DNA from 3 places in the Microbacterium sp. KNMS genome. Region 1 is predicted to be linked to each of the others. Evidence: predicted binding sites of a transcription regulator. Region 1 holds the regulator's gene; each other region holds the start of a gene.
The links. The regulator HspR, encoded in region 1, represses chaperone genes until heat shock. The targets are predictions, from matches to a motif close to AAGTTGAGTCNNNNNGACTCAACTT.

Region 1 (10,469 bases):
AGCTTCTGCCGGCCCGCGGCATCCGCCTGCTGTCCGAGAACCGGCGCGAGCAGGAGGATGAGGAGGCCCGCGACCGTGGTGCCCCATCCGAGGCCCGACGCGAGGTCGGCGAGAGCCGCGACCTTGACCGGGTCCTCGTCGGCGAGACCCTGCACATCGGGCGGAAGGAAGGCGTCTGTCGTCAGGTAGAGCGCCGTGAAGATGAACGTGAGGATGACCGTGTTGAACGGCTGGGTCGCCCAGTCCCAGAGCGCCCAGGCGAAGACGGTGCCGCGCGATGCGGGAGCGCGCTGAGGGAGCTCGAGCCCCATCACGGTCAGCGCGGCGGTGTCGGCGGCCGCGGGCGGCGCGGAGGGGCGGGCGGGCTCGGGCATGTCGGTCACGCTAGGCCTCCTCGGTGAACGCGCGGTGGCGCGCCGTCGCGCCGTCTGCCGCCCGTTCTCCCGCTGAGACTAGTGTCCGGCGTCGAGACCTGTGTTCCCGACACCGGTCTCGACGACCGGCGCTAGTCTCGGACGCCCGCTACACCGGTCTCGACGACCGGCGCTAGTCTCGGACGCCCGCTACACCGGTCTCGACGACCGGCGCTAGTCTCGAGGGCGCGGGGTGAAGTTGAGTCGGGCTGTATCAAGTTTCTTGACTTCCCCCGGCTGTCGCCGTACGCTTGAGTCAGCGCGACTCAAGATCGCGCGCAGACTTCAGGCAGCGACAGAAGGAGAAGCAACATGGCACGTGCTGTGGGTATCGACCTCGGGACGACCAACTCGGTCGTCTCGGTCCTCGAGGGCGGCGAGCCGAAGGTCATCGCCAACGCCGAGGGCTTCCGCACGACCCCGTCGGTCGTCGCGTTCACCAAGGACGGCGAGGTGCTCGTCGGCGAGACCGCGAAGCGCCAGGCCGTCACCAACGTCGACCGCACCCTCGCGTCGGTCAAGCGCCACATGGGCACCGACTGGACGTTCAAGGTGGACGACAAGTCGTACACGCCGCAGGAGATCTCGGCGCGCATCCTCCAGAAGCTGAAGCGCGACGCCGAGCAGTACCTGGGCGACACGGTGACCGACGCCGTCATCACCGTGCCCGCGTACTTCAACGACGCCGAGCGCCAGGCCACGAAGGAGGCCGGCGAGATCGCGGGCCTCAACGTCCTGCGCATCATCAACGAGCCCACGGCCGCCGCCCTCGCGTACGGTCTCGACAAGGGCAAGGAGGACGAGCTCATCCTCGTCTTCGACCTCGGCGGCGGAACCTTCGACGTCTCGCTGCTCGAGGTGGGCAAGGACGACGACTTCTCGACCATCCAAGTGCGTGCCACGGCGGGCGACAACCGCCTCGGTGGCGACGACTGGGACCAGCGCCTCGTCGACTACCTCATCAAGCAGTTCAAGGACTCCACGGGCGTCGACGTCTCGAACGACAAGATCGCCCTGCAGCGCCTCAAGGAGGCTGCGGAGCAGGCGAAGAAGGAGCTCTCGAGCTCGACGTCGACGAGCGTCAACCTGCCGTACCTGTCGCTCACGGAGAACGGCCCCGTGTCGCTGTCCGAGACGATCTCGCGCGCGAAGTTCGAGGACCTCACGAAGGACCTCCTCGAGCGCACGAAGAAGCCGTTCCAGGACGTCATCCGCGAGGCGGGCATCAAGGTCTCCGACATCGCGCACGTCGTGCTCGTCGGCGGCTCGACCCGCATGCCCGCGGTCAGCGAGCTCGTGAAGAGCGAGACGAACCAGGAGCCCAACAAGGGCGTCAACCCGGACGAGGTCGTCGCCGTCGGCGCCGCCATCCAGGCGGGCGTGCTGAAGGGCGAGCGCAAGGACGTCCTCCTCATCGACGTCACCCCGCTGAGCCTCGGCATCGAGACCAAGGGCGGCGTGATGACCAAGCTCATCGAGCGCAACACGGCCATCCCGACCAAGCGCAGCGAGACTTTCACGACCGCAGACGACAACCAGCCGTCGGTGGCCATCCAGGTCTTCCAGGGCGAGCGCGAGTTCACCCGCGACAACAAGCCGCTCGGCACCTTCGAGCTCACCGGCATCGCGCCGGCGCCCCGCGGCGTGCCGCAGGTCGAGGTCACGTTCGACATCGACGCGAATGGCATCGTGCACGTGTCCGCCAAGGACAAGGGCACGGGCAAGGAGCAGTCGATGACCATCACGGGCGGCTCGTCGCTCTCGAAGGAGGACATCGAGCGGATGGTCCGCGACGCCGAGGAGCACGCGGCCGAGGACAAGAAGCGCCGCGAGGCTGCGGATGTCCGCAACCAGGCCGAGACGCTCGCGTACTCGATCGAGAAGCTCATCTCGGAGAACGACGACAAGCTCCCCGCCGACGTGAAGGACTCGGTCAAGGCCGACGTCGACGCGCTCAAGACCGCGCTCGCGGGCGAGGACGACGACGCCGTGAAGGCCGCGTTCGAGAAGCTCAACGAGAGCCAGACCAAGCTCGGCGAGGCGATCTACCAGCAGGCTCAGGCCGCGCAGGAGCAGGCGCCGCAGGACGCCCCGGCCGGCGAGCAGAGCTCGGCGGATGAGGACGTCATCGACGCCGAGGTCGTGGACGACGAGGACGAGAAGAAGAGCTGATGACGGACAAGGACTTCGAGGAGCCCCAGGGCGAGCAGCCCGACGGCGACGAGGTCCAGCCGGACGCCGAGGGGTCGGAAGCCGCCGCTTCCGACCCCGCGGCGCAGCCGGCTGAGACCGCGGAGGAGGGCGACGGCCTGACGGTCGACGACATCCTCGGCGCCGAGCAGACCGACGAGGCGGCGGAGGCGGAGAAGAGCGACTACGAGACGCAGCTCCTGCACGACCTCAAGCGCCTCCAGGCGGAGTACGCGAACTACCGTCGCCGCACCGAGGAGCAGCGCGAGATCGAGATCTCCCGCGCGAGGGGCGAGGCCGTGAAGGGCCTCCTCCCCGTGCTCGACGACCTCGACCGCGCCGAGAAGCACGGCGACCTCGCCGAGGGCAGCCCGTTCTCGGCCGTCGCGGCCAAGGTGCGCGGCGTCGCCGAGCGCCTGGGCGTCGTCGCGTTCGGCGCGACCGGCGAGACGTTCGACCCGCAGCGCCACGAGGCGATCTTCCAGCAGCCGGTCCCCGGCACGACCGAGAGCACGATCCTCGAGGTCGTCGAGGTCGGCTACCTGCTGGGCGACGTCGAGCTGCGCCCCGCCAAGGTCGTCGTCGCCGTCCCGGCGGAATGACTCCCGGTCGGCCCCGCTGCGGCGGGGCCGACCGCTTTCCGGATCACGCGTAGAGCATTCGCAAGAAGAAGGTGCAGATGGCCAGTCAGGACTGGTTCGACAAGGACTTCTACAAGATCCTCGGCGTCGACAAGAACGTGAGCGACGCGGATCTGAAGAAGACCTACCGCAAGCTCGCGCGCAGGTACCACCCTGACTCGAACCCGGGCGACGCGGCTGCGGAGTCGCGGTTCAAGGAGATCAGCGAGGCGTACTCGGTGCTCTCCGACCCCGAGCAGCGCAAGGAGTACGACGAGCTGCGCGCGATGGGCTCGGGTGCGCGGTTCACCGCGCCCGGCGGCGCCGGCGGCGGGTTCGACGACGTCTTCAGCCGGTTCACGCAGCAGCGCACGGCGTCCCCCGGCGACTTCGACGACATCTTCTCGATGTTCTCCGGCGGGGGCGGAGGCTTCGGCTCCGGCCGCTTCGGGCAGTCGACGGGCGGGTACCGCGGCTTCGGCGGCCCCCAGCGCGGCGCCGACGTGCGTGCGCGCACGACGATCGACTTCACGACGGCCGCCAAGGGCGAGACCATCACGCTCCAGGGCGAGGACGGCAAGCCGTTCAAGGTCAAGATCCCCGCGGGCGTCGCGGATGGCCAGAAGATCCGCCTGCGCGGGCGCGGGCGTCCCTCGCCGGACGGAGGGGAGAGCGGCGACATCGTCGTCGAGGTCGCCGTCCGATCGCACCCCGTCTTCACGCGCGACGGCCTGAACGTCCGCGTGACCGTGCCGATCACGTTCACCGAGGCGGTGTTCGGCGCGACCATCGAGGTTCCGACGCTCGGTGGCGACCCCGTGAAGCTGCGCGTCGCCCCCGGCACGCCCTCCGGCCGCGTGCTCCGCGTCAAGGGACGCGGCATCGCGTCCAGCAAGGGCACGGGCGATCTCCTCGCCGAGGTGCAGGTGGCTGTGCCGTCGCATCTCGACGACGCCGCGCGCGAGGCGCTCCTCGCCTACCGCGAGGCCGAGCCGAAGGAGAACCCCCGCGCTGAGATGATGGCGAAGGCGAAGCAGTAACCCGCTGCCGCCATCCGCCCCCGACACCTTCAGGAGGTGAGCACCATGCCGATCCCGGTCGACCCGGCCGACATCGACCCCGATGCGCCGATCTTCCCCATCGCGGCGGCTGCCGAGCTCGCCGCCATGCACCCGCAGACCCTGCGGCAGTACGACCGCATGGGCCTCGTCGTCCCCGGGCGCACGCGCGGCGGATCGCGGCGCTACTCCCTGCGCGACATCGAGCAGCTGCGCGAGGTCGCGCGGCTGTCGTCCGAGGGTGTGCGCCTCGCCGTCATCGAGCGCATCCTGCACATGGAGAACGAGGTGCAGGAGCTGCGCGGCCGTGTCCGGGAGCTCGAGCGCGAGCTGCGCGCCGAGCGCGAGCAGCGTCCGGGCGCGCGCGTGTTCGCGACGAGCGCGAACGGCGCAGTCGTGACGCTGCGCGCGGGCACCCGCGTGCGCCGGCAGACCGACGTGGTGCTCTGGCGTCCCACCGACTGACGCCCGCAGGCGTGCGCGGCCCCGCGCTACACGAGGCGCTTGTCGGCGTCGGGATGCGGGACGGTCCGGTATGCCCAGACCGAAGCAGCGAGCAGCCAGGCGAAGCTGATGACGACGGCGAGCCACAGGAGGGCGACCCCCACGGGCGCGGTCGCAAGCGCCGCCCCGGCCAGGAACGCGGCGACGACGGCGATGCCTGCGATGCGCGAGAGCAGAGCGTGTCGCCGCTCTCCGCGTGCTCGGAAGAGCCGCGCGAGCAGGAGGGCGGCGACCGCGAACGCGGCGAACTCGAGCGCGCCGAGGACGAGATGCAGGATGCCGCTCGCGCTCATGCTCATCTCCGAGCCCGGCGGGAATCCGCCTGCGGGATCGGGCCGGAAGATGCCCGCCAGCGCGATCGAAGCCCCGGCGACGATCACGGCGACCCCGACGCCGCGAGCGCGACCATCGGGCGTGCGAAGGAGGCCCCAGCCTGCGATGACCACCATGAGGCCGGTGAGGGCGAAGTTCACGACCTGAAGCCAGCCGACGTCGCCGAGGGTCAGCAGGCTCAGGGCGTGCCGCGAGAGGTCGAACCCTTCACGGGTGAGAGCCAGGGTCAGGCCGAAAAGCAGATAGAACGGCCCTGCGACAGCACCCCAGCCGAGCATCGATCGGGTGACCGCCGCGCGTGCATCGAAACCGTTGGTCATGATCGAACCGTAGCGGATTGCTACGAAAACCGAAAGACTTCTCCGCGGGAACGGACACGGGGCCCTGCGAGGATGAGACGGTGTCCGAATCCGTGCCCGATATCAACAGCGGCGATTCCGGGGTGTGGCGCGTGCTCGACCGCTACCGGGAGCTGGAGCTCCAGCTTGCGATTCTGGGGCACCATCTCAGTGCGCAGGTCGGACTCCGCCCGGTCGAGCTGCAGTGCTTCAACCTCGTTCACCGCCACGGACCTGTCCCGATCGGCGAGCTGTCGCGCATGCTGGCTCTCCCACCGGCGACGACGACCGGGATCGTCCGTCGTCTGGTCGAGCAGGGATGGGTGGCGCGCGAGCGCGCGGAGGCCGATCGCCGGACGGTGCTCGTGCGGCCTCTCCCCGATCACCTCCCGAGGCTGTTCGGTCTGCTCGCACCCCTCGGCGAAGACCTGAACTCGGCACTGGCGGGGCTCGACGAGCACGCGCTCGGGGTCATCGCCGATTTCCTCGGCCACGCCGCTGCGGCGACGGAGCGGGCGAATGCCCGGTCCGTCTGATCCGCCCGCTCACGCGGGATCCAGGCCCCGAGCGTGTCGACGCCCAACGATCGAGGACGACGCCGTCAGGGCTCGATGCGCGAGTGCTCGCCGAGGCGGTGCCACGTGCGGTTGTGATAGACCAGCGCGTCGCCGACGTCGCCCGGGTGGATGTCGCGCTCGATGTGCGACTGCAGTGCGTGGGCCGCGACGACCGTCGACGTGCCCGCATCCATCCGGTCGATGACCGCGCAGCGCACCCACGCGCGCACGCCCTCGTACACGGGCTCGCCCGTGGCGAGGCGCGTCCACGGGTGCTCCTGGGCGAAGCGGTCGACGCCGCTCGCGGCGCCGAGCTTCGCCACCTCCAGATCGTGAGCGTCGAGGAAGTGCACGACGACGGTCTCGGCGCGCGAGAGAACGTCCGACGCCGACGACAGCGCCGAGATCGAGAACACCAGGAGCGGGGGCTCGGCGCTCACCGACGCGACCGAGGTCGCCGTCAGGGCGACGGGCCCGTCGCCGGCATCCGCCGTGATGACGGTGACGCCCCCGGGGTGCCCCCGGAAGAGGGCCTTGAAGTCGTCGGGCGACAGCGACGGCGCGAAGCCGTGACGCGGGGTCTCGGCAGGCACGTCGGCGGGTGACGCCTCAGACGCGCGCATCGGCCAGCTCCTCGCGCAGGATGGCCGCGCCCGCGCTGAGCGCGCTGAGCTTGCGCAGCGCGACCTCCCGGGGGAACGGCGCCATGCCGCAGTTCGTGCTGGGCACGAGCTTGTCCGCGTCGACGTAGGCGAGCGCACGGCGGAGGGTGTCGGCGACCTCCTCGGGGGTCTCGACCGTCTCATCCGCGACGTCGATCGCGCCGAGCATGACCTTCTTGCCGCGGACGAGCTCGACGAGCTCGAGCGGGACGCGGGAGTGGTGGCACTCGAGCGAGACGATGTCGACGGCCGACCGCTGCAGAAGCGGGAACGACTCCTCGTAGTGGCGCCACTGCGAGCCGAGCGTCGCCTTCCAGTCGGTGTTCGCCTTGATCCCGTAGCCGTAGCAGATGTGCACGGCGGTCTCGGCGCGCAGCCCCTCGCACGCGCGCTCGAGGGCGGCGACGCCCCAGTCCTTGACCTCGTCGAGGAAGACGTTGAAGGCGGGCTCGTCGAACTGGATGATGTCGACGCCCGCGGCCTCGAGCTCCCTGGCCTCCTGGTTGAGGATGGTCGCGAACTCCCACGCCAGTTTCTCGCGGCTGCGGTAATGAGCGTCGTAGAGCGTGTCGACCATCGTCATCGGGCCCGGCAGCGTCCACTTGATCGGGCGGTCGGTGCTCGCACGGAGGAACGCCGCGTCGTCGACGAACACGGGGTGCTCGCGGTGCACCGCGCCGACGACCGTCGGAACGCTCGCGTCGTAGCGGTCGCGGATGCGCACGGTCCTGCGCTGTGCGAAGTCGACGCCGTCGAGGTGCTCGATGAACGTCGTCACGAAGTGCTGGCGCGTCTGCTCCCCGTCGCCGATGATGTCGATGCCGCGGCGCGTCTGCTCCTGGACGGCGATGCGCATCGCATCCTGCTTGCCCTCGGTCAGCGCGGCGCCCTCGAGCTTCCAGGGGGACCAGAGCGTCTCCGGCTCGGCGAGCCACGACGGCTTGGGAAGGCTGCCGACGATCGAGGTCGGCAGGAGCGCGGGGGTCATGGATGGTCCTCCGGGGGTCATGCGACGAGAACGGGGTCGCCGGCGGTCCACTGCTCCAGCAGCTCGCGGTTCGGCTCGATGAAGTGCTCCTGCGCGTACTTCCCCTGCGTGACGGCGAGCTGGCTGCGCTCCTCGCGGTCGTAGGAGATCTGCGTCCGCGAGAAGTCCTGCGCACCCAGGCTCGGGCGGTAGACGGCGGCGGCGGCCGAGTTCGCGTTGTAGATCTCGGGGCGGTAGATCTTCTGGAACGTCTCCATCGTGCTGATCGTGCTGATGAGCTGCAGGTTCGAGTAGTCGTTCAGCAGGTCGCCGCGGAAGTAGAACGCGAGCGGCGCGACGCTTCCGCGCGGCATGAAGTAGCGCACCCGGAGCCCCATCTTGCCGAAGTACTCGTCGGTCAGGGAGTGCTCGTCCTGCTGGTACTCGACGCCGAGGACGGGGTGGCTGTTGCCGGTCTGGTGGTAGGTCTTGCTCGTCGAGACGCTGATGCAGATGACGGGCGCCTGCGGGAAGCGCTGCCGGTAGACATCCGAGTCGAGGAAGTGCTGGAAGAGCCTGCCATGGAGGACGCCGAAGTCGCGGGGGAGCGCGGGCGCCCCCGCGCCATCCTTCGCCGCGGGCAGGACGACGCTGAAGTCGTAGTCACGGATGTAGGACGAGAAGTTGTTGCCGACGATCCCGTGGTGGCGGGCGCCCGTGTGCCGGTCGATGATCCGCGTGTCGAGGACCTCCAGCAGCGGGAACGGCTGAGCCTCGTCATCCGCCGACGTGCGCAGCTGCACGGAGACGATCTCGAGTTCGAGGGTGTAGCGGTCGCGGGTCGGGTTGTCCCAGTGCGCGAGGTCGTTGAACCGCCGGTCGATCATGGTCAGGGTGCTGCGGAGGTTCTCCTGACGGCGCTCGCCGCGCGCGAGGTTGGCGAAGTTGGTCGTGATCCGGGAGCTCTCCGATGGCGTGTAGTCCTCGTCGAAGGGGGTGGTCGTGATGCTGAACTCGAATGCGCTCGCCATGGGCCAATCCAGGGGTGATGAGGGTCGGGTCGATCCTCGGTCGTCGGAGCCTCCATCGTGCCGGGATTCGGGCGATATCGGGTAAGAAGACGACGCTATCCCTCCATATAGTCTTTGGCTATGGCACAGGGAACGAGCGGTCTCACGCTGCAGCAGCTCCGCTACTTCATCGAGGTCGCCGCCGAGGGCTCGATCTCGGGTGCCGCCGACCTGCTCTACGTCGCGCAGCCGACGATGTCGGCGGCGATGAAGGAGCTCGAGGCGCGCGTGGGGCGCACGCTCCTCGTGCGCTCGGCACGCGGCGTGACGCTCACCCTCGACGGGGCGGAGTTCCTCGGCTATGCGAGGCAGGTCGTCGAGCAGGTGGAGCTCCTCGAGCAGCGCTACCTCGACCGGCCCCCGTCGCGGCGTCTGCTCGGCATCTCGGCGCAGCACTACTCGTTCGCGGTCGACGCGTTCGTGCGGATGGTCCAGGCGAGCGGGGCGGCCGAGTACGAGTTCTCCCTGCGGGAGACCCGGACGGGCGACATCATCGAGGATGTCCGCACGCTCCGCAGCGAGATCGGCATCCTCTACCGGAACGACTTCAACCGGAAGGTGATCGACAAGCTGCTCCGGGACTCGGGGCTCGCGTTCCATCCGCTGTTCCTCGCCGAGCCGCACATCTTCATCTCACGGCGCAACCCGCTCGCCTCCCGGAAGCGCGCGACTCTCGCCGACCTCGAGGATCTGCCGCGACTCACCTTCGACCAGGGGGCGGACAACTCCTTCTACTTCGCCGAGGAGATCCTCTCCACCATGTCGAGCAGGCGCGAGATCCGGGTCTCCGATCGGGCGACGATCTTCAACCTCATGATCGGCCTCGGCGGGTACACGATCTCGACCGGCATCATCAGCGACGAGCTCGATCCGGAGATCGTCGCGATCCCGCTCGACGTCGACGAGCGCATCGAGATCGGGTGGATCGATCACGCCGCGATCCCGCTGACGGAGCAGGCGCAGCGCTACCTCGACGAGGTGCGCGCGGTCGTCGCCGGGTTCGGTGTGGAGGTGCTGGGATAGTAGCGAGGAGGAAGAAGGCCTCTTGACACCCGCCCTCCGCACCCCTAACGTACAACCAAATGGTTGCACAAACGGAGTTGAGCGAGACGGAGATCGACCGTGTCTTCCACGCACTGGCGGCGGCAACGCGGCGCGACATCCTGCGTCGGACGATCGAGCGTGAGCAGTCCGTCTCCGCACTGGCCCGCGACTACGACATGTCGTTCGCCGCGGTCCAGAAGCACGTGGCCGTGCTCGAAGAGGCGCGGCTCATCGTCAAGCGCGCGGAGGGGCGCGAGCGGCTCGTCCGCGCGAACCCCGAGATGATCGCGCGCGCCAGGGCCCTGCTGGGTCGATACGAGCAGCTGTGGCGCGCCCGCATCGCGCGCCTCGACGACCTGCTGGCCGAACCGCACGACACCACTGGATCAGGAGATTGACATGCCCGTCACCGATGTCACCACCGACGCCGAGAGTCTCACGATGACCGTCGTCGCAGACTTCGCAGCGCCCATCGAGCGCGTGTGGAGCGCCTACGCCGACCCGCGCCAGCTCGAGCGCTTCTGGGGTCCTCCCGGCTGGCCCGCGACGTTCACGGCCTTCGACCACACGGTCGGGGGAATGGCGCAGTACACGATGGCCGGCCCGCGCGGTGAGCGCTCCTCGGGGTCGTGGGAGTTCCTCGAGATCGACGAGCCGCGGGGGTTCGCGGTGATCGACCGGTTCGTCGACGACGAGGGCCGTCCGCTCGAGGG
Region 2 (10,469 bases), on a different contig from region 1:
AGAAATGCGACGATCTGTGGCCATCCTGCCACTCGCGGCAGGAATCGCACAACCGTAGCGTTCCTGCCATGCTCGTCGTCGTCATCGTCACCGCCCTTGTGGTCGCCGCGGGAGCCGCCGTCGCCGCGGCGGTGCTCCCGGGCGGCGGCGCGCCCTCGGACGGATCCGAAGCCGACGCGGCGCGTGCGCACACGGTCGGCGTGACCCCCGTGCAGGGATGAGTCAGCGGCCGAGGACGCGCTCGTAGACCTCGACCATCGCCGCCGTGCGCGACGACTGCAGGAACTCGTGGGCGACGCGCTCGGTCGGGACGGGCGCGGTGCCGGCCGCGATGTCGTCGGCGGCGGTGCGGATGGCCGCGGCGAGCGCCGCGATCCGGCCCGGCTCGTCGTCGGGCGCGGGCACCGCCCAGATGCCGCCGTCGAACTCGCCCGCGATGTCGGGGTCGCTGATGATCGACGGCGTGCCGAGGGTCGCCGCCTCGAACGGGGTCATGCCCTGGGTCTCGAAGCCGATCGAGGTCTGGATGAGGGCGTCGGCGGCTGCGATGCGCGCGAGAGTCTGCTCGTAGGGGAGCCGGCCGGCGAACCGCACGCGGTCGCCGAGCCCCCGCTGCGCCACGAGTCGCCGCGCCTTCTCAAGTTCGAAGCCCCCGCCGATGACCTCCAGCTCGGCGCGCACGCCGGCGTCGGCGAAGGCCTCGAGCGCGGGGAGGAGCCGCTTCTCGGGCGACATGCGCCCGAGCCACACGAAGCGCGGACGCCCGGGGGCGCGGAGGATCGGGGCGGCCTGCAGCACGCGCGCGCGGACGTCGTCGTCGATGCCGTTCCACACGACGTCGACGGGCGCGAAGACCCCGTGCTCCTCGAGCCGCCGCGCGAAGTGGCGCGACGGCGCCGTCACCGCCGACGCACCGCGCGCGAGGCCGCGCAGGTACGCCCATCCGTCGTCGCCCGGTCCTGAGCCGGGCAGGGCGCGCCGTCGCCACGCGTTGAGCGCCCGGAGGACGAGACCCGGGAAGGGCGCGGTCGCCTCGATGCCGACGTCGACCCGGTTGTGCATGGTGTGCACGACCGGAACCCGGAGCCGGCGCGCGAGGCGATGCCCCAGGAACGCGCCCCAGAAGTCGGCCTGGACGTGCACGAGGTCGGGCAGCGGCGTGCCCTGGGCGACCCGGCGGGTCAGCGCGTGGTCGATGAACGCGTCGGCCGAGGCACCCGGCCAGGCGAACGAGTACTCACGGTCCCACGTGACGGGCACGGACGGCAGGTCGAGGTAGGCGGGGTCGTCGCGGTTCACGGGGTCGCGCGACCAGCGCCGGGGCGCGACGACGGTGACGACGTGACCCGCCCGCTCGAGGAAGCTGCGCTGCAGCCGCGTCGAGACCTGCGCCCCGCCCAGCGTCTCGACGTGCTGGTCGCCGAAGATGACGATGTGCACGGCGTCAGGCGGGGAGCGCTTCGCCCCGGTACAGCGCCTCGAACGTGTCGAGCGTGCGCGTGATGTCGTGGGCCTCGACCATCCGCAGGGATGCTCTCTGCATGCGCTCGCGCTCCTCGGGAGCTGCCGTGAGCACATCCGTCAGCCGCGCCGCGAGCGCGTCGACGTCGCCCGGCTCGAAGAGGTAGCCGTTCTCGCCCTCGTGCACGAGGTGCGGGAGCGCGACGGCGTTGGCCGCCACGACCGGCAGACCGGACGCCATGGCCTCCATGGTGGCGATCGACTGCAGCTCGGCGATCGAGGCGATCGCGAACACCGAGGCGCGCGTGAGCGCGTCGCGCAGCACCTCGTCGGTCGTGTGGCCGAAGAACGTCACGCGGTCGGCGATCCCCAGCTCGTCGGCGAGCCGCTCGAGCAGCGGGCGCTGGTCGCCGTCGCCGACGAGGTCGAGCTTGACGTCGAGGGCGGGATCGAGACGCGCGATCGCGCGGAGGAGCACGTCCACGTGCTTCTCGGTCGTGATGCGCCCCACGAACACGACGCGGTTCTCCGTGCGGGGGGAGAGGTCGGCCGTGTACTGCGACTTGTCGATGCCGCAGCTGATGGGGATGACGCCGGCGATGTCGATCGTCGCCTCGAGGAAGTCGGCGGCCTTGCGCGTCGGGGTCGTGACCGCCGCGGTGAGGTCGAACGTGCGCTTGGCGTCGTCCCACGCGAGCTTGACGAGGAGGCGGTTGAGGGCGGGCGGCAGCTTCGTCGAGTCGACGATGTTCTCGGGCATCACGTGGTTCGTGGCGATCACGGGGATGCCGCGCTTGCGCGCCTCGCGGGCGAGGCCGCGGCCGATGACGATGTGCGACTGGATGTGCACGACGTCGGGCTTCACGGCGTCGAGGACCTGGCGCGCGTAGTGCTTCGAGCGCCACGGCCACACGAATCGGAGCCACTCGTGCCACCACAGGTGCACCGACGGCAGCCGGTGCAGGGTCATCGGCTGGCCCTCGATGACCTCGGTGCGCGGCGCCGTGCGCTTCCACGCCGTGTTCGGCGCGCTCACGTGCACGTCGTGTCCGCGCTGGACGAGACCCGCGGCGAGGCGCTCCGCGAACCGGGCCGCCCCGTTGATGTCGGGCGAGAACGTGTCGCACCCGAGCAGGATGGTCAGTCGGTCGGACGCGGAAGTGGTCACGGATGCCTCACAGTGCAGTTCGTGGCGGCGCCATGCGGCCTGGGGGAAGTCTTCCCGAGCCTATTGCAACAGTTTGGAGCTGACTGTGAGGCGTGCCGACGCGGCTCAGCCCTGCTCGGCCCACCACGCGCGCAGCCGTCGCTCGGCCTCCTCGGGGCCCAGCGCGCCCTCATCCAGGCGCAGGTCGAGCAGGAACCGGTACGCCTGCCCGACCACCGGGCCCGGGCCCACGTCGAGGATCCGCTGGATCTCGTTCCCGTCGAGGTCGGGGCGGATGGCGTCGAGCTCCTCCTGCTCGCGGAGAGCCGCGATGCGCGCTTCGATGTCGTCGTACGCGTGCGCGAGACGCGCGGCCTTGCGGCGGTTGCGCGTCGTGACGTCGGCGCGGGTGAGGATGTGCAGGCGCTCGAGCTCGTCGCCCGCGTCGCGCACGTAGCGCCGCACGGCGGAATCCGTCCACGCGCCCTCGGCGTAGCCGAAGAAGCGCAGATGCAGCTCGATGAGCTTCGAGACCGAGCCGATCGTCTCGCCGTCGTAGCGCAGCGCCTGCAGCCGCTTCTTCGCCATCCGCGCGCCGACGAGGTCGTGGTGGTGGAACGAGACGGCTCCGCCGGGCTCGAGCTTGCGGGTGCGCGGCTTGCCGATGTCGTGCAGGAGGGCGGCGAGGCGCAGCTTCACATCGGGCTCGGCGTCCGGATGGCGCGCGCGCTCGTGCTCGATGGCCTGCGCGAGCACGGTGAGGGAGTGCTCGTAGACGTCCTTGTGGTGGTGGTGCTCGTCGACCTCGAGGCGCAGCGCGGGGATCTCGGGGAGGAACTGGTCGATGAGGCCCGTCTCGACGAGAACGCGCAGCCCGCGCACGGGGTCGTCGGTCTGGAGGAGGCGGGTCAGCTCGCCCTGGACGCGCTCGGGGCTCACGATCGCGAGCGTCTCGCGCAGGTCGGCGATCGCCGCGAGCGTGCCCTCCTCGATCGCGAAGCCGAGCTGCGCGGAGAAGCGGGCGGCGCGCAGCATGCGCAGCGGGTCGTCTCCGAAGCTGACCCGCGGATCGATCGGCGTGCGCAGGACGCCCGCGACGAGGTCCTCCACGCCGCCGGTCGGGTCGACGAGCCGCACGTCGGGGACGCGCAGCGCCATCGCGTTCACCGTGAAGTCGCGTCGCGTGAGGTCGGCCTCGAGGGTGTCGCCGAACTCGACGGTCGGCTTGCGCGTCTCGCCGTCGTAGCTGTCGGCACGGTAGGTCGTGATCTCGACCTGCTCGCCCTGCACGCGCGCGCCGATCGTGCCGAACGCCCGGCCGATGTCCCACTGCGCGGAGGACACCGGCGTGACGATCCGCAGGATGTCGTCGGGGCGCGCGTCGGTCGTGAAGTCGAGGTCGTTCGTCGTCCGCCCGAGGAGGGCGTCGCGCACGGGTCCGCCGACGACCGCGAGGTCGTGACCCGCATCGGCGAACGCCTGCGCGAGGGTCGCGACCACGGGCGACGCCGCGAGGTCGCCGAGGCGCGCGAGACCGGCGGCCATGTTGAGCATGGCTTCCAGGGTACCGGGCGGTCGCAGGGCGGCCCTCGAGACTAGCGTCCGTCGTCGAGACCAGCGCCCGGTGCACTGGTCTCGGCGACGAGCGCTAGTCTCACGGACCCGGGGGGCGGGGGCCGGGGCCGGGGGCCCGGGGGCCGGGGGCGGGGTCAGGCGGGGGCGAGGAAGCCGTCGAGGACGAGCTCGCGGACGGCGGACAGGAGCCCCGCACGCAGCGCGTCCTCGTCCGTCTCGAGCAGCTGCGCGAGCGCCGCGACGATCTGCCCCAGGGCGAGCTCCCCGTCGCACGCGCCGACGAGCGCGGCGAGCGCCGGGGCGGCCTGCACGGAGCGCCCGAAGCCGCCGCCCTGACGCAGCTCGATCACGCTGGGGTCCGCGGCGCCGGGGAGGTGGTGACGAGACTCGGTGACGTCGGGCGCCGCCCGCAGGTGCAGGGCGAGCAGCTCGGCGTCGGCGAGGGGCGCGATGCGGTCGTGCGCCGCGAGCACCGCCGCGAGGTGCGTTCCGAGCGCGCCCTCCGACGGGATCGCCTGCGTGACGCGCTCATAGCGCGCGAGCCGCGGCGCGCCATCCGCCCTCCTCAGGAGCACGTAGCCGAAGCCGATCGCCGTGACGCCTCGCTCCGAGAAGTCGTCGAGCCAGGCGTCGAGGAGTCGGTCGTGCTCGGGGCTGCCGGGGGCCGTGCCGCCGTCGCGGATCCACATCTCGGCGTAGGCGATCGGGTCGAGCTCCTCGCGCTCGATCACCCACGCCTCGAGAGCGACGTCGGACGCCTCGACCCAGGCGCGCATGCGGTCGAGCCCGGGCACGCCGTCCTTCGTCTCCCAGTTCGCGAGGAACTGCGCGGTTCCGCCCGGAGCGAGGTGGCGGCCGACGCCCGCGACGACCTGCTGCACGAGCGCATCGCCGACGAGCCCGCCGTCGCGGTACTCGTACGCGGGCACGCCCATGACCCGCGGCGTGATGACGAACGGCGGATTCGACACGATGCGGTCGAACACCTCCCCGGCGACGGGGTCGAACAGCGACCCGGCCCGCGTCTCGATGCCCGTCGCGCCCGCGAGCGCCGCATTCAGCTCCGCGAAGCGGAGGGCGCGCCGGGAGATGTCCGTCGCGACGACCCGGTCGGCGAAGCGACGGGCGCGCAGGGCCTGGATGCCGCACCCCGTGCCGAGGTCGAGGACCGTCCGCACGGGAGTCGGAAGCTGCAGACCGGCCAGCGTGAGGGATGCTCCGCCCGCGCCGAGCACGTGATCCTCCGCGAGCGCGCCCCCGCCGAGGGCGATCTCGTCGAGGTCGCTCGCGAGCAGCCACTCGCCCGGACCGCGGTCGTCGTGGAAGGACTGGGGGCGGATGACCGCGAGCGGCGCGACGACGTCGGCGTCGACCGCGGCGAGTCCGAGTGCGACGAGCCCGCGGGCGCCGACTCGGGGGAGCGCGGCGTCGACCGCGGTGAGCGGCTGCCCGACGCCGAAGACGAGCAGCCGCGCGAGGACGGCGAGCGCGTCGTCGCGCTCGCGGATGGCCCGGAGGGCGGGGGCGCGGAGCCCGCGCCCGATCGCGTCGTCGGCCTCGACTCCCCACATCGCGCGCAGCGCCTCGGATCGGAACCGGGCGGCCGAGAGGTCGGCGGCGAGGTCGCGGCACAGGGCGGAATCGGGGTGCGGGCTCACCCGACCATTCAACCGCGCGCTCGTGTCATCCGCTTCCCCGCGCCGCTCCGAGCGAGCTCGAAGGGAGCTCACAGCGCACTTTTAGCACTCTCCCCCTGAGAGTGCTAATTTGAAACATGAGTCGATGCGACTCAAGGTGATGTTGCGAACAGCGCCGAGCGAACAGAGGAGGACGATCACGATGGCGATGTTCTTCGATCCGTTCCGTGAGTTCGACCGGGTGGCCGAGCAGCTCTTCGACCGCCAGGGCCCCCGCCTCATGCCGATGGATCTCTACCGCGATGGAGACCACTACGTGCTGAGCGCCGACCTTCCCGGCATCGATCCCGGAAGCGTCGACATCGATGTCGACGGCCAGCTCCTGACCATCCGCGCCCAGCGGACGGGCCGCAGCGAAGAGGGCGTGAAGTGGATCACGCGCGAGCGGCCGACGGGCGCGTACATGCGTCAGCTGAACCTCGGCCAGGGCATCGATACCGAGCGCATCACGGCGACCTACGAGAACGGCGTGATGAGCGTGCTCATCCCGATCAGCGAGAAGGCGAAGCCGCGCAAGATCGAGGTGCAGCGCTCGGGCGACAGCAGCCAGACGCTGACGGCCCCCGAGCTCACCTCCTGATCCCCCGGATCATCCGCGCGCACAGGGAGAGGGGCAGATGCGATCGCATCTGCCCCTCTCCCTGTGCGCTGGCTATGCGTCGCGACGCGCGCCCTCCGACGGCGTCACCGTGAAGGTGTGCGGCGCCCGGAAGCCGCGTTCCGCGAAGGCCGCACGGGCCGCCTCGGCGACGGCGTCGACTCGATCGGCGTCCACGAGCGCGATCGCCGCGCCGCCGAAGCCGCCGCCGGTCATCCGCGCGCCGATCGCACCCGCCGCGAGCGCGGCCTCGACGGCGGTGTCGAGCTCGGGCACCGAGATCTCGAAGTCGTCCCGCATCGACGCGTGCGACGCCACGAGGAGGTCGCCGATGGCCCGCGGCCCGGCCGAGCGCAGCGTGGCGACGGTGTCCAGCACACGCTGGTTCTCCGTCACGATGTGCCGCACCCGGCGGAAGGTCACCTCGTCGAGCGTCTCCGCGGCGCGCGCGAGGTCGTCGACCGACAGGTCGCGCAGCGAGGGCACGCCCATGTCGGCCGCGCCCTTCTCGCACGAGGCCCTGCGCTCGCGATAGCCGCCCGTCGAGTGCGCGTGCGTGACCTGGGTGTCGATGACCAGCAGGGCGAGCCCCTCCCGGGCGAAGCCGAGGTCGACGGACTCCGTCGCGAGGGTCCGGCAGTCGAGGAAGGTCGCGGCGTCGGGCCGGCCGAGCGTCGACGACACCTGGTCCATGATGCCCGTCGGCGCGCCGACCGCCTCGTTCTCCGCCGTCCGCCCGATCTTCGCGATCGAGAGACCGTCGAGCCCGAGCTCCCACAGATCGCTGAGCGCCGACGCCGTCGCCCCCTCGATCGCCGCCGACGAGGACAGTCCCGCGCCGACCGGCACGTCCGATGCGAGGGCGATGTCGAGGCCGCCGACGTCCGACGCGCTGCGCCCGCTCGCCGCGAGGGCGGCCCAGGCGACGCCGAGGGGATAGGCGGCCCACTCGGGCACCGATCCGCTCTGCACGGCGTGACCCGCTGCGCCGTCGAAGGTGGCCGCGAGCGCGTCGATCGACAGCTCGAACGGGGCCCGGTCGAGGGTCGAGATGACCCGGATAATGCGGTCGCCTCGCATGCCGACCGCGGCATACGTGCGGTGCTCGATCGCGAACGGGAGCACGAAGCCCTCGTTGTAGTCGGTGTGCTCTCCGATGAGGTTGGCGCGCCCCGGCGCCGACCAGACGCCCACCGGCTCTCCGGCGGTGAGCGAGCGGAGCAGCTCGATCGCCTCGTGCTGCGCGGTCATGCCCCCACCGCCTCGCGCAGTCGCTCTGCGGTCTGCTCGGGCGGGACATCCCCGATCCACGCTCCCATGGCGGCCTCCGATCCGGCGAGGTACTTGAGCTTGTCGGCCGCGCGACGCGGCGAGGTGAGCTGCAGGTGCAGCCGCGCCGTGTCCCTCGCGACGTCGACGGGCGCCTGATGCCACGCCGCGATGTACGGCGTGGGGGTGTCGTAGAGACGGTCGACGCCCCGCAGCAGACGCAGGTACACCGAGGCGAGCTCGTCGCGCTCGGCGTCCGTGAGAGCGGCGAAGTCGGGGGCGTGGCGCCGTGGCGCGAGGTGCACCTCGACGGGCCATCGCGCGGCGAACGGCACGTACGCGATCCAGTGCTCGGCCTCGAGCACGACGCGGGGACCCTGCTGCTCGAAGGCGATGATCCTCTCGAACAGATCGGCGCCCTCGCGCTCGATGGCCTGCAGCAGGAGCTTCGTGCGCGGCGTGATGTAGGGGTACGCGTAGATCTGGCCGTGGGGATGGTGCAGCGTCACGCCGATCTGCTCGCCCCGGTTCTCGAACGGGAAGACCTGGCGGATGCCCGGCAGGGCCGAGAGCGCGGCGGTGCGGTCTGCCCATGCCTCGATGACGGTCCGAGCGCGGGTCTCCGTCTGCGTGCCGAAGGAGCCCTCGCGCTCGGGGCTGAAGCACACGACCTCACAGCGGCCGACCGACGTGCGGCTGCGGCCGAGCCCCGGCGCGTCGAGGTCGTCGAGGCCGAGCGGCGGGTCGACGGCGGCGGGCGCGTCCCCCGTGGCGACGTCGAGTGCCGGGCCGAACGACGGCGACTTGTTCTCGAAGACCGCGACGTCGTAGAGGCTCGGCACCTCCGACGGGTTCGTCGGCGTCTGCGGGGCGAGCGGGTCGAGTTCGGCCGGCGGCAGGAACGCCCGGTTCTGGCGCGCGGCGGCGACCGAGATCCAATCGCCCGTGAGCACGTCGCGACGCATCGTCGCCGTCTCGGGCCGCGGACCGAGCTCGCGCTCGTCGATGCGCCGCTCCTCGGGCAGCGTCGTGCCCGGGTCGTCGTAGTAGATGAGCTCGCGCCCGTCGGCGAGACGCGCGACGCGCTTGACCACGCCGGCGCCCAGCGTCGTCCCCGGTGCCACCATGGCTCCTCCGTTCCTGCGCGATGCCGCGCGTGTTGACGTCAACATGGATGGTAGTGCAAAGTGGGTCGCAGGAGAAGGGAGACCCCATGGCGCAGGTGTCGGCCGCCGACGTCGCCCGACTCGCCGGGGTCTCGGGCCAGACCGTCTCGCGCGTCGCCAACGGATCTCCTCGCGTCGACCCGACGACCCGCGCGCGGGTCGAGGCCGCCATGGCTCAGCTCGGCTATCGGCCGAACCGCACCGCGCGCGCCCTGCGGACCGGCCGCACCCGCACGATCGGCGTCGTCGTGCGCACGCTGGCCTCGGTCGGCAACACCCGCATGCTCGAGGCCGTCACGCAGGCCGCGTCGGCCCGGGACCACGCCGTCCTCGTGGTGACGCTCTCGGAGGACGCCGAGCGCGCCGACACGGCGTTCGCGGCGCTCGCCGACCACGGCGTCGACGGCGCCGTGGTCCTCAACGAGGCGACACCGAGCATCCACGAGGCCGCGGAGCCCGGGTTCCCCGTCGTCGCGGTCGACGCCGACACGAGCGAGCGGTTCACCGTCATCTCGTCGGATCACGCCGGCGGCGCCGAGAGCGCCACCGCGCACCTCCTCGCGCAGGGGCACGCCTCCGTGCATCATCTGGCCGGCCCCGCGGGCTCGTTCGCCGCCGCCGAGCGCGAACGGGGATGGCGCGCCGCCCTCGCGGCGAGGGGCGCGACCGCGCCGCGTCCTCTGCGCGGAGACTGGACGGCCGCGACCGCCCGCGATCTCGCGGAGGAGCTCGTCGCGGACCCCGCGGTGACCGCGGTCTTCGCGGCGAACGACCAGATGGCGCTCGGCGCCCTGCACGCCGCCCACGCAGCGGGGCGCGACGACCTCGCTGTCGCCGGGTTCGACGACGTCGTCGACGCGGCGGACTACTGGCCGCCGCTCACGACGGTGGCGCAGGACTTCGACGAGCTCGGCTCGACCGCGGTCGACCTGCTCCTCGCGCTGCTCGCGGGCGACGTCGTGGCCGACCGCACGATCGTGCCCACGCGCCTCATCGTCCGCGAGAGCTCGCTGCGGCCCCGGTGACCACTGCGGCACGCCTCGCAGGGCGCGTCCAGCCGTGTTCGTAGGATTGAACGGTCCCGTGCGCCCTCGCACGACCCGATGAGCAGGATGTCCATGACCCACCGCCGCACGGCCGAGGCACGCAGCTGTCTGCGACGTCTGGGCGCGCCGACCGCGGTCCTGCTCGCGCTGCTCCTGGGCGCCCAGCCCGCGCTCGCGTCGGTCCCCGATGCGACCTCCGAGCCATCCGATGCGCCCCGCCGGCACGTGACCGCTCCGAAGGAGAGCGGGCAGGAGGCGCGGGTCGGCGTTCCCGCAGACGCGGACGACGACGACCAGGCGCCCGCTCTCTCGCTCCTCCCCGCACAGCAGGGAGTGCTCGGCGCCGGTGCCGCCCTCAACGCGACGGCGACGATCGCCAACCCCGGCGCGGAGGCGCTGCCGGCGGGCACGCTCCGCCTCGACATCGCGCGCTCGGCACTCGGCGACCGCGCCGCGCTGGACGCCTGGCTGACGTCGGGCGACGCCGACGGAGACTTCGCGACGCTCCAG
Region 3 (10,469 bases), on a different contig from region 1:
TCACGGGTCCCAAGAAGCACGCGAAGGGATTCCTCGAGGGCATCCAGCTCCTCGCGTCGACGCGGCTGTGCGCGAACGTGCCGGCACAGCACGCCGTGCTCGCCGCGCTCACCGGCGTGCAGTCCATCGACGCCCTCATCGCTCCGACCGGACGCCTCCACGAGCAGCGCGACGTCGCCTGGGAGAAGCTCTCGACCATCCCGGGCGTCTCGTGCGTCCGCCCGGACGGTGCGCTCTACGCGTTCCCGCGGCTCGACCCCGAGGTGCACGAGATCCGCGACGACAAGCAGCTCGTGTACGACCTGCTCGTGTCGGAGCACATCCTGCTCGTCGAGGGCACGGGGTTCAACTGGCCGACGCCGGATCACCTCCGTGTCGTGACCCTGCCCGAGGCGCGTGTGCTCAGCGAGGCGATCGAGCGGCTCGGGAACTTCCTGTCGTCCTACCGGCAGCGGTAGTCAGAGGATCCGGATGTCGGTGGCGCGCCACCGGCGGTCGAGACCCTCGAGGCGCATCGCGAGCGCGCGGGTGCGGTCGGGCATCGCCACGATGACGACGACCTCCACCACGCCGTCGGCCGGCGCCATCTGACGCATGGTGCGCACCGTGAAGACGGGGCGCTGCGCCGGCATCCGACGTGCGCTGCGCGCCCGGCGTGACAGGTTCGCGCGCTGGACGAGCTTGAGGTACGTCTCCTCGGCGAGCCAGCGCGCGAGCTGATCGACCTCGCGCGTGCCGGCGAGAGCCTCGAGGATGCCGCGGGTGAGGGCCGCGACGAGCGGCGCGGGATCGGGGAGCTCGGCGGAGGACGTGCGCTGCGGGGCGAAGAGCTCCTCGACGTCCTCCTCGGTGCGGTGGGACCGTCTGCGAGAGGTCGCACCCGCGGCGTTCGGCGGCATGACAGCCTCATTCCGGTCGGGGAGAAGGGTTGCCCGAGTGAACCAGCACGCCCGCGCGGCCGGGAACCCCGCATACATGCCTGTGGAGAGCGGATGACGGGGCCGCACGCTTTCCCCTACGCTCTCGCAGATGCGCTGGGATCGCTTCTTCGAGGACCTGGAGGACCAGCTCGCGGCCGAGTGGGAGGCCGAGCGGGCCGCGCTGGACTCCGAGGCCGAGCGGCTGCGCGTGTCCCGCCTCGCCCTCCGCGAGCGCCTCGTGGCGTTCGCGCAGTCGGCGGCCTCGCCCCTGTCGATCGAGCTGCGCGACGGATCGTCGCTGGAGGCGTCGGTCACCTCGGTCGGGGCGGACTGGATGGCTGTCCGCCCGCTCCGCGCGCACGGCGCGGCGGAGAGCGCGGTGCTCGTGCCGCTGCCGGCCATCCGCTCGATCGGCGCGGCGCAGGGCGAGCTCCTGCGCAGCGCGCGCCCGACCGAGCCCGAGAGCCGCCTCGCGCAGCGGGTCACCTTCGGGTTCGCTCTGCGCGACCTGGCGCGGCGCAGGGCCACCGTGGCGATCGGCGTCGTGTCGGGGCGCGCGCTGTCGGGCACGATCGACCGCGTCGGCGCCGATCACCTCGACCTGGCGCTGCACGACCCCGATTCGCCCCGCCGCTCCGCCGCGGTCACGGCGTTCCGCATCGTGTCGTTCGAGGCCGTCGCCTGGGTGCGCGTGGCGGCCGCGGTCGGCGTCGTCGCGCCGTGATCCGTCAGGGGCGCCGACGGCCCCAGAGCTCGGGGAAGCTCGCCTCGTTCGACTCCCGCCACAGGGCCATCCGCCGCGTCTCCTCGTGCTGGTCCTCGAGGTACTCGTCGACGCTGAGCTGCTCGATGCGCCAGCGCGCGGGCGAGCCGAGTCGCGCGCCGCGGAGTCGTCCGGCGTGGACGAGCTCGACGACCTCGTCCGCCTAGATGCCCAGCAGCTCGGCGACCTGAGCGGGCGCGAGGTAGCGCACGTCGGAGTTGTCGGGCATGGCCCCATTATGGGCAGGGGCGGGTCTCCGGGGACCCGGACGCGCCATCCTGTGGATAACTTTCTCAGGCGTCGCGCCGATTCGGACAGCATGGGCTCATGACCACGACGACCCCGGTCCGCGACGTCGCCGCCCTTGCCCCCGTTCCGCGTCGCCGGCGCGTGTTCTGGGGCGACGCGCGGTTCTTCATCGGCCTCGCCCTCATCGCCGCGTCGATCGCCGGGGTCTGGTGGGTCGTGTCGGCTGCCCGGCAGACCGCGCCCGTGCTCGCCGCCGAGACGACGATCGTCCCGGGGGAGGCGGTGACCGCGGGCGATCTCGCGGTCGTCGACGTCGCCCTGGGCGGCGCGGAGAACGCCTATCTCGCGCCCCACGAGCTCGCGGAGGGGTACGTCGCGACGCGCACGATCGAGGCCGGCGAGCTCGTCCCCTCGTCGGCCGTGACGCCGGCCGACGAGGCGGCGGTCACGACGGTCGTCGTCGAGAGCGCCGTCGACGTGCCGTCGTCGGTCGGGGAGGGCACGGCGGTCGAGCTCTGGGCGGCGCCCCTCCTCGAGCAGGGGGTCTACGACGAGCCGCGCATCCTCGTGGCGGACGCGACGGTCGCCGCCGTGCTCCGCGACGACGCCGTGATGGGCGCGGCAGGAGCGTCGATCGAGCTCGTGATCGACCGGGCGCGCGTCGCCGACGTGCTCGCGGCGGTGTCCTCGGGCGCCGCGCTCTCGGCTGTCCCGCAGTCCGGAGCCGGATCGTGAACGTCGTCGTGGCGCTCGACGAGCCGCGCGGGTCGGCCCTCGCGGAGGCCCTCGAGGACGAGGGCCTCTCGGTCATCGCGACCTGGCCGTCCGAGACGATCGCCCGCTCGCTCGGCGATCCGACGGCCGAGGTGTGGGACGTCCTGCGCTCCGCCGAGGCGCTCGTCCTGCCGGCGTCCCGCACGGCGCTCACGCACGGCGTGGTGGGCGCCTGCGATCGGCACGGCGTCCGGATCGTCGCACTGGGCGAACGCGCGGGCGAGGCGCGCCTCGCGCGCGCGTTCGGCCTCGCCGATCCGCTGCCCCTCGCGGTGGAGGGCTGGCGCCTGGCCGAGGCCATCCGGAGCGGATCCCTGGCGGTGCGCGCCGTCGGCGGGGAGCGAGGGCGGGTGGTGGCCGTGTGGGGCGCGCACGGCGCGCCGGGGCGGACGACGGTCGCCATCGAGCTCGCCGTCGAGACCGCGCGCACGCGCGGCCACGTCGCGCTGGTCGACGCGGACACGCACGCGCCCGCGGTCGCCATCGCCCTCGGGCTCGCCGACGAGGGGCCCGGGTTCGCGGCCGCCTGCCGTCAGGCGGAGCTCGGCGGGCTCGACGCCGCGGAGCTCACGCGCCTGAGCCTGCCCGTGGGCGGCGCCGACGGCATCGTCGACGTCCTGCCCGGGCTGAACCGGGCAGCACGGTGGCCCGAGCTGTCGGAGCGGCGCGTGGCGTCGGCTCTCGAGGCGTGCCGCGGATGGGCCGACGTCACGGTCGTCGACACGGCGGCGTCGCTCGAGGCCGACGAGGAGATCATGAGCGACCTCGACGGGCCCCGCCGCAACGCCGCGACGCTCGCGGCCCTCTCGTCGGCAGACGTCGTGGTCGCGGTCGCCGCGGCGGACCCGATCGGGATCGCGCGGTTCCTCCGCGGATACGCGGAGCTGCGCGCGATCGTCGGCGCGACCCCGGTCGTCGTCGCCGTCAACCGCCTGCGCACGGGCCCGCTCGGCATCGACGCCCGCGGCCAGGTCCGGCGCACGCTCGAGCGATTCGGCGGGGTCGACGACGTCTCGTTCCTGCCGCTCGATCCTCGCGCGGCCGACGCCGCCCTCCTCGCGGCGCGCCCCGTCGGAGAGGTCATGCCGCGCTCGGCCCTGGCTCAGGCCGTCCGCCGTCTCGTCGCGCGCGTCGACGGACGCCGCGGCGACGAGGAGGCGGCGCTCATCCCGCTCGGGCCGGAGCGGGGTCGCCGCATCGCGCGCCCGGCGCGGCGAGCGCGCGGACGCGGGGAGGACGGCGTGCGGTCGGCATAGACTCGACGCGTGTCGACCCTCAGCGATCTCGTCTCCGCCCAGGGCCGTTCGAGCGAATCGGATATCGAATGGCTGCACCGTCTCGCCGGCGACGGGCAGCTGCTCGCCGATCTGGCCTCGGCGGACATCGTCTTCTGGGTGCCCACGTCGGACGACTCCTACATCGCGGTCGCGCACACGCGCCCGGGCGGCGCCGCGACGCTCTTCTATCGCGACATCGTCGGAGGCCGCGTCCGACCGCAGTGGCAGGCGCAGGTCCGCGAGGCGTTCCAGACCGCGCAGATCGTCGACTCGTCCTCGCCCGAGTGGTTCGAGGAGACGCCCACGCGCGTGCGCGCCGTGCCGATCGCGATCCGGGAGGACGACGGCCTCCGCGCGATCGGCGTGCTCACGCGCCACACGAACCTCGGCGACGTGCGCACGCCGTCGCGCCAGCAGATCACCTTCAACGACTGCGCCGACGATCTCTTCCGGATGATCGCGACCGGCGACTTCCCCGACCTCTCGGCGCCGACCGGGCCGCGCAGGGGCGCCCCGCGCGCCGCCGACGGGCTCATCCGCCTCGACGTCGACGGCATCGTCACGTTCGCGAGCCCGAACGCGCTGTCGGCGTTCAACCGCATCGGCTTCGCGGAGGAGCTCGAGGGCGAGAACCTCGCCGACGTGACGAGCCAGATCCTGCCGGCGTCTCATGACACCGACGAGCGCCTGCCGATCCTCGTCTCGGGCCGTGCGCCATGGCGCAGCGACATCGAGGCGCGCGGCGTGACCGTGTCGCTGCGCGCGATCCCGCTCAAGGACCACGGTCACCGCACGGGCGCGATCGTCCTGTGCCGCGACGTGAGCGAGCTGCGCAGCCAGGAGCAGGAGCTCATCACGAAGGACGCGACGATCCGCGAGATCCACCACCGCGTCAAGAACAACCTGCAGACGGTCGCCTCGCTGCTGCGGATCCAGGCACGGCGCACGACCTCGGAGGAGGCGCGCGAGTCGCTGCTTCAGGCCATGCAGCGGGTCGCCGCGATCGCCGTCGTGCACGACACGCTGTCGGAGGGGCTCGCGCAGAACGTCGACTTCGACGAGGTGTTCGCGCGCGTGCTGCGCCTCGTCGCGGAGGTGGCGGCCGCGCAGAACACGGTCGCGCACACGCGCACGAAGGGCCGATTCGGAACGCTCCCCAGCGAGTACGCGACGCCGCTCGCGCTCGCGCTCACCGAGGTCGTCACGAACGCCGTGGAGCACGGGCTCGCGGGGCGCGAGGGCGAGGTCGAGATCGTCGCCGACCGCGACGACACCCGCCTCGAGGTGCGCGTGCGCGACACCGGCAGCGGTCTGCCCGATGGCCAGGTCGGCCGCGGCCTCGGCACGCAGATCGTCCGCACGCTCATCCAGGGAGAGCTCTCCGGGACGATCGACTGGTCGACGATCGACGCGCCGGACACGGCCTTCCACGGCGGGACCGAGGTCACGATCGCGGTTCCCCTGAGGTGGATCCGCAGCTGACCCGGACATGAAGAAGCCCCGCCGAGGCGGGGCTTCTTCAGATGACGGTGCCTTCCGGTCAGCTCGCGCGACGGTGCCTCAGGTCAGCTGGCGCGACGGGCACGAGCGGCGCGGCGCTTGAGCGCGCGGCGCTCGTCCTCGCTGAGGCCGCCCCAGACGCCCGAGTCCTGGCCGGTCTCGAGGGCGTACTGCAGGCAGATCTCGGTGACCGTGCAGCGAGCGCAGACGGACTTCGCCTTCTCGATCTGGTCGATCGCGGGGCCGGTGTTCCCGACGGGGAAGAACAGCTCGGGGTCGACGGTGAGGCAGGCGGCCTTGTCGCGCCAGTCCATAGGAATGCTCCTTGCGGGGTGGGGTTTCTCAGGGAAAGCACAGCGTGGCAAAACGGGTGGATTACGCTGGATGTGCGACGGACCTGTGCAGGTTCCGCCCCACCACGCTGTGGGAAACACACCGTTAACAATTGTCATACACGCGAGGTTCTCGGGCAAGGGTTTTTTCTGTCCGTTCCCTGATCGTGCGTGCGGTGTGAGGCACGGGGAGCGAGGAGAGCCATGGCCACCAGCGCGACCGCACGGACGGCTGCCGTGCTCGTCGGACTCGAGGCGGTGGGCGTGCTCGCCCTCGCCGGCTGGCAGGTGCTCGCGCTCGGCTCGGCGGATGTCGCCTCGATGCCCAGCGCGATCGCCCTCCTCCTGCTCACGCTCGTCGGCGCCCTCGCCGTGGGCGCCTTCGCGCGCGGCATCGCACGAGGCCTGTCCTGGGGACGATCCGGCGCGATCGTCGTGCAGCTGCTCATCATCGCGGTCGCGATCGGCGCCGCGACGGGGGAGTACGCGCATGTCGCCGCCGCGGTCGGCCTCGCGGTCCCGGCCGCGATCGTGCTCGCCGTGCTGCTCTTCGCCGCGCGCGATGCCGGGCGGGCTCAGCCCCGCGCGCTCGACGACTGAGCGGAGCGCCGCTCGAGGAGCGTGTGCGCGAGGAGCGTGCTGCCGGCGACGGCGGCCGGCATCGCGACGATCGCGCCCAGGGGCACGAGCAGGCACACGTGCGTCGCCATCCCGAATCCCGCGACCCGTGCGCGGGAGCCGCGCCGCAGCGCCCGTCGCTCCTGCGCCCCGATGCCTCGCGCAGACAGCGCACGTGCCGAGAGCTCGTCGGAGAGCACCCAGCCGGAGAGCGCGGCTCCGACGACGGCGGCGAGCGGTGCGCCGACCACGGGGACGAACCCGAGCGCGACGCTCGCGACGGCGATCGCGAGCCCGCGGGCGATGAGCGACGCGCTGTCTGCGACCGATCGCCAGAAGCCGTGCGCGCTCTCGGGAACGGACCCCGTGCGCGCGGCCTCGACCGAGCGCCAGACCCGGTCGTAGAAGGGCTCGCCCACGAGCAGGGTGAGGGCGGTGAACGTCGTCACCGCCACCACGAGTCCGCCCGCGAGCACGGCGGCGCCGATGAGCACGCGCACGAGGATGGTCCAGATCGCGGCCCAGTCCTCCGCCCAGGGGGTGAGGCCCTCGGCGATCGCGGGAAGGAGCGCTCCGAGGGTGATGAGCGCGGCTGCCATCGCCGCGCCGACGATCGCGGCGGGGATGAGCGCGGCCGCCATCACGCGCGGATCTCGCCGCCACCAGCCGAACCCCTCCAGCAGCGTGCGCACGCCCGCCCAGAACTCGCTCATGCGTCCATGAAAGCAAACGCCGTGCGCCGCGGGCTCACTCCTCGGGCTCCCAGCGGAGCAGATCGCCCGGCTGGCACTCCAGCGCCTCGCACAGCGCGTCGAGCGTGGCGAAGCGGACGGCCTTGGCGCGTCCGTTCTTGAGCACGGCGAGGTTGGTGGGGGTGATGCCGATCCGCTCGGCGAGCGCGCCGACTGACATCTTCCGGCGGGCGAGCATGACGTCGATGTCCACGATGATCGGCACTCAGATCACCTCGCCGAGCTCGTCCCGCAGGGCCTGCGCCTCGTGCTCGCGCGCGATCGCCTGCCGCAGCAGCGCCTTCATGACGACGACGAGCAGCGCCATCCCCCCGAGGACGAGCGACGCACCGCAGACGAGGCCGACGAGACCCGGGGCCGCGCTGCCCGGGGCGAGGAGGATCGCGAGCGCGAAGGCGAGCAGGGCGGCCGCGGCGATCGCCCCGATGATGACGTCGACGTAGCGGAAGGACGACTCCGAGAAGATCGAGCCGCGCCGGACCCTGGTGAGGAGCTGCCACACGCACACCCCGAAGACCTGCATCGTCGCGACGCCGAGCCCGAGGATGACGACGAAGGCGACCCGCGACGCCGTCTCCACGCCCTCGAGGTCGACCCAGATCAGCGGGAGGAGGAACGCCTGCACGACGACCGACCCCGCAAGGGCGAGGGCGATGACGACGCGCAGGATGAGGATCGTCGCTCTGCTCACGGTCGCTCCGCTCGTTGAACCACAGCGGAAATCTATCGATAGTCGTTCGATAGTGCAAGTCGCTCGACAGATTCTCGCGGGCGGGAATAGCGCGCACGGGATCGCGTTGATCTTGATAGACTCCGACTCAAGTTCCATACTTGATAGGGAACGACGCAACTTTCAAGGAGATGCCGGGACATGCCCGAGAACAACTTCCCCCAGGATGGGCCGAGCTCGTTCGACGAGTTCCTCGCGCGCTATCTGCAGGGCGAGCGTGCTCGCGCGAGCCGCTCGATCGATCTCAGCCGCTTCCTCAGCTCGCGCACGCAGGAGCTCCTGCAGCGGGCGGGGCGCTACGCCCTCGGTCGCGGGCAGCTCGAGCTCGACGCGCTGCACGTCCTCCACGTGCTCGTCGGCGACGCGACCGTCGCCGACGCGATCTCGCGCGTCGGCGGAGACCCCGAGGGGATCGCACGGGAGGCCGAGGAGCGGCTTCCGCGCGAGGGTGCCTCGGCCCACGTCGACGCCGCCGCGGTGACGGCGGCCGTGCAGCGGGCGCTGTTCCACGCGTTCCAGGTGGCGCGCTCGTCTGGCTCGACCTATGTGGACCCCGAGCACCTCTTCTTCGCCCTCGTGCTCGCACAGGACACGCCCGCCGGGCAGATCCTCGCACGCTCGGGCGTGACCGCGGAGACCCTCACCCAGGGCGCGCGCGAGAGCGTGGACCCGCAGGCCGCGCCCGAGCAGGGCGCAGGGCGGACCGCGGGCGGATCGATGCTCGAGAAGTACGGCACCGACCTCACGGCGCTCGCGCGGGACGGCGAGCTCGACCCGGTCATCGGCCGCGCCGACGAGATCGAGCAGACGATCGAGATCCTCTCGCGCCGGACGAAGAACAACCCCGTGCTCGTGGGCGAGGCCGGCGTCGGCAAGACCGCCGTCGTCGAGGGCCTCGCGTCCGCCATCGTCGCGGGAGCCGTTCCGGAGCAGCTGCGGAACCGCCGGGTCGTCGCACTCGACCTCCCCGCGATGCTCGCGGGCACGCGCTACCGCGGCGACTTCGAGGAGCGCCTGACGAAGACGATGGAGGAGGTCGCCGCGCAGAAGGGCGAGCTCATCCTCTTCATCGACGAGATCCACACCCTCGTGGGCGCCGGCGGCGGGGGAGAGGGAGCCATGGACGCGGGCAACATCCTCAAGCCGCGTCTCGCTCGCGGAGACCTGCACCTCGTCGGCGCGACGACGCTCTCCGAGTACCGCAAGATCGAGAAGGACGCCGCGCTCGAGCGCCGCTTCCAGCCCGTGCGGGTCGGCGAGCCGTCGCCCGCGGACGCGATCGCGATCCTCGAGGGGCTCCGCCCGGCGTACGAGGAGCACCACCGTGTCACCTACACCGACGACGCGCTGCGGGCGGCCGTCGAGCTGAGCGACCGCTATCTGTCCGACCGCGTGCTGCCGGACAAGGCGATCGACCTCATCGACCAGGCCGGCGCCCGGGTGCGGCTGCGTCTGGGCGCTCCCGTCGACACGCAGGAGCTCGTCGCGCGTCTCGCGGAGCTCGAGGCGGAGAAGAACGCCGCGGTGTCGGCCGAGCACTACGAGGAGGCCTCCCGCATCCGCGACGAGATCGCGACCGTGCAGGCGCGCCTCGCCGACGCCACCTCGGCCGACGGAGCCGGCCGCGCGATCGTCGACGAGCCCGAGATCGCGGCCGTCATCAGCCGCGCCACCGGGATCCCCGTGAACCGCCTCACCGAGAGCGAGCGCGAGCGTCTCGCCGGTCTCGAGGAGGAGCTGCACGCCCGCGTGATCGGCCAGGACGATGCGGTGACGGCGGTCGCCAAGGCCGTCCGCCGCAGTCGCACGGGCATGGGCGACGCCCGCCGCCCGGTCGGGTCGTTCCTCTTCCTCGGGCCGACCGGCGTCGGGAAGACCGAGCTGGCGAAGGCGCTCGCGGCGAGCCTGTTCGACGACGAGAGCGCCGTGGTGCGCTTCGACATGAGCGAGTTCGGCGAGCGGCACACCGTCTCGCGCCTCGTCGGGGCCCCTCCGGGATACGTCGGATACGACGAGGCCGGTCAGCTCACGGAGCGCGTGCGGCGCAACCCGTACTCGATCGTGCTCTTCGACGAGATCGAGAAGGCGCACCCCGACGTGTTCAACCTGCTCCTGCAGGTGCTCGACGACGGGCGGCTCACCGACGGGCAGGGGCGCACCGTCGACTTCCGCAACACGGTCGTCGTGATGACCTCGAACCTCGGCTCGGAGTTCCTGACCTCGCGCTCGGGCGCGATCGGCTTCTCGGCCGCGGGGCGCGAGTTCGACGAGAAGGATCTGCGCGACCGCGTGATGGGGCGGCTGCGCGAGTCGATGCGCCCCGAGTTCCTCAACCGCATCGACGAGATCGTGCTCTTCCGCAAGCTCGACGAGCAGCAGCTCGCGCAGATCGTGCACCTGCTGCTGGGGGCGACCCGCGCGCGGCTGGCCGCGCGCGATATCGCCCTCGAGGCGACCGATGCCGCGGTGGCGTGGCTCGCCCGCAACGGCTACGAGCCCGAGTTCGGCGCTCGACCGCTGCGCCGTCTCATCCAGCGCGAGGTGGACGACCGCA

Region 2: ACWXWW_RS05390 (Hsp20/alpha crystallin family protein) is a predicted target of HspR. The motif match lies at 5,955-5,979, and genes of this name have one in related genera.
Region 3: ACWXWW_RS11910 (ATP-dependent Clp protease ATP-binding subunit) is a predicted target of HspR. The motif match lies at 7,986-8,010, and genes of this name have one in related genera.

Annotation. Positions count from the first base shown of each region.
Region 1 is NZ_JBSQBP010000005.1:66,279-76,747, forward strand. Features, by position in the region: gene ACWXWW_RS04770 (MFS transporter) at 1-374, opposite strand, end outside; gene dnaK (molecular chaperone DnaK) at 726-2,585, shown strand; gene ACWXWW_RS04780 (nucleotide exchange factor GrpE) at 2,585-3,205, shown strand; gene ACWXWW_RS04785 (DnaJ C-terminal domain-containing protein) at 3,283-4,263, shown strand; gene ACWXWW_RS04790 (heat shock protein transcriptional repressor HspR) at 4,309-4,746, shown strand; gene ACWXWW_RS04795 (DUF998 domain-containing protein) at 4,773-5,438, opposite strand; gene ACWXWW_RS04800 (MarR family winged helix-turn-helix transcriptional regulator) at 5,519-5,992, shown strand; gene ACWXWW_RS04805 (flavin reductase family protein) at 6,058-6,636, opposite strand; gene ACWXWW_RS04810 (methionine synthase) at 6,623-7,663, opposite strand; gene ACWXWW_RS04815 (DUF1852 domain-containing protein) at 7,681-8,673, opposite strand; gene ACWXWW_RS04820 (LysR family transcriptional regulator) at 8,794-9,735, shown strand; gene ACWXWW_RS04825 (ArsR/SmtB family transcription factor) at 9,795-10,154, shown strand; gene ACWXWW_RS04830 (SRPBCC family protein) at 10,156-10,469, shown strand, end outside.
Region 2 is NZ_JBSQBP010000006.1:7,692-18,160, reverse strand. Features, by position in the region: gene ACWXWW_RS05415 (hypothetical protein) at 69-221, shown strand; gene ACWXWW_RS05410 (glycosyltransferase) at 223-1,440, opposite strand; gene ACWXWW_RS05405 (glycosyltransferase) at 1,445-2,629, opposite strand; gene ACWXWW_RS05400 (CCA tRNA nucleotidyltransferase) at 2,735-4,162, opposite strand; gene ACWXWW_RS05395 (DUF7059 domain-containing protein) at 4,318-5,841, opposite strand; gene ACWXWW_RS05390 (Hsp20/alpha crystallin family protein) at 6,023-6,460, shown strand; gene galK (galactokinase) at 6,533-7,729, opposite strand; gene galT (galactose-1-phosphate uridylyltransferase) at 7,726-8,874, opposite strand; gene ACWXWW_RS05375 (LacI family DNA-binding transcriptional regulator) at 8,961-9,938, shown strand; gene ACWXWW_RS05370 (DUF6049 family protein) at 10,032-10,469, shown strand, end outside.
Region 3 is NZ_JBSQBP010000017.1:74,867-85,335, forward strand. Features, by position in the region: gene ACWXWW_RS11855 (pyridoxal phosphate-dependent aminotransferase) at 1-458, shown strand, start outside; gene ACWXWW_RS11860 (Rv3235 family protein) at 459-899, opposite strand; gene ACWXWW_RS11865 (hypothetical protein) at 1,030-1,644, shown strand; gene ACWXWW_RS11870 (SAF domain-containing protein) at 2,011-2,667, shown strand; gene ACWXWW_RS11875 (AAA family ATPase) at 2,664-3,962, shown strand; gene ACWXWW_RS11880 (sensor histidine kinase) at 3,972-5,465, shown strand; gene ACWXWW_RS11885 (WhiB family transcriptional regulator) at 5,549-5,797, opposite strand; gene ACWXWW_RS11890 (histidine kinase) at 6,020-6,415, shown strand; gene ACWXWW_RS11895 (EI24 domain-containing protein) at 6,391-7,146, opposite strand; gene ACWXWW_RS11900 (helix-turn-helix domain-containing protein) at 7,181-7,390, opposite strand; gene ACWXWW_RS11905 (DUF2975 domain-containing protein) at 7,391-7,876, opposite strand; gene ACWXWW_RS11910 (ATP-dependent Clp protease ATP-binding subunit) at 8,057-10,469, shown strand, end outside.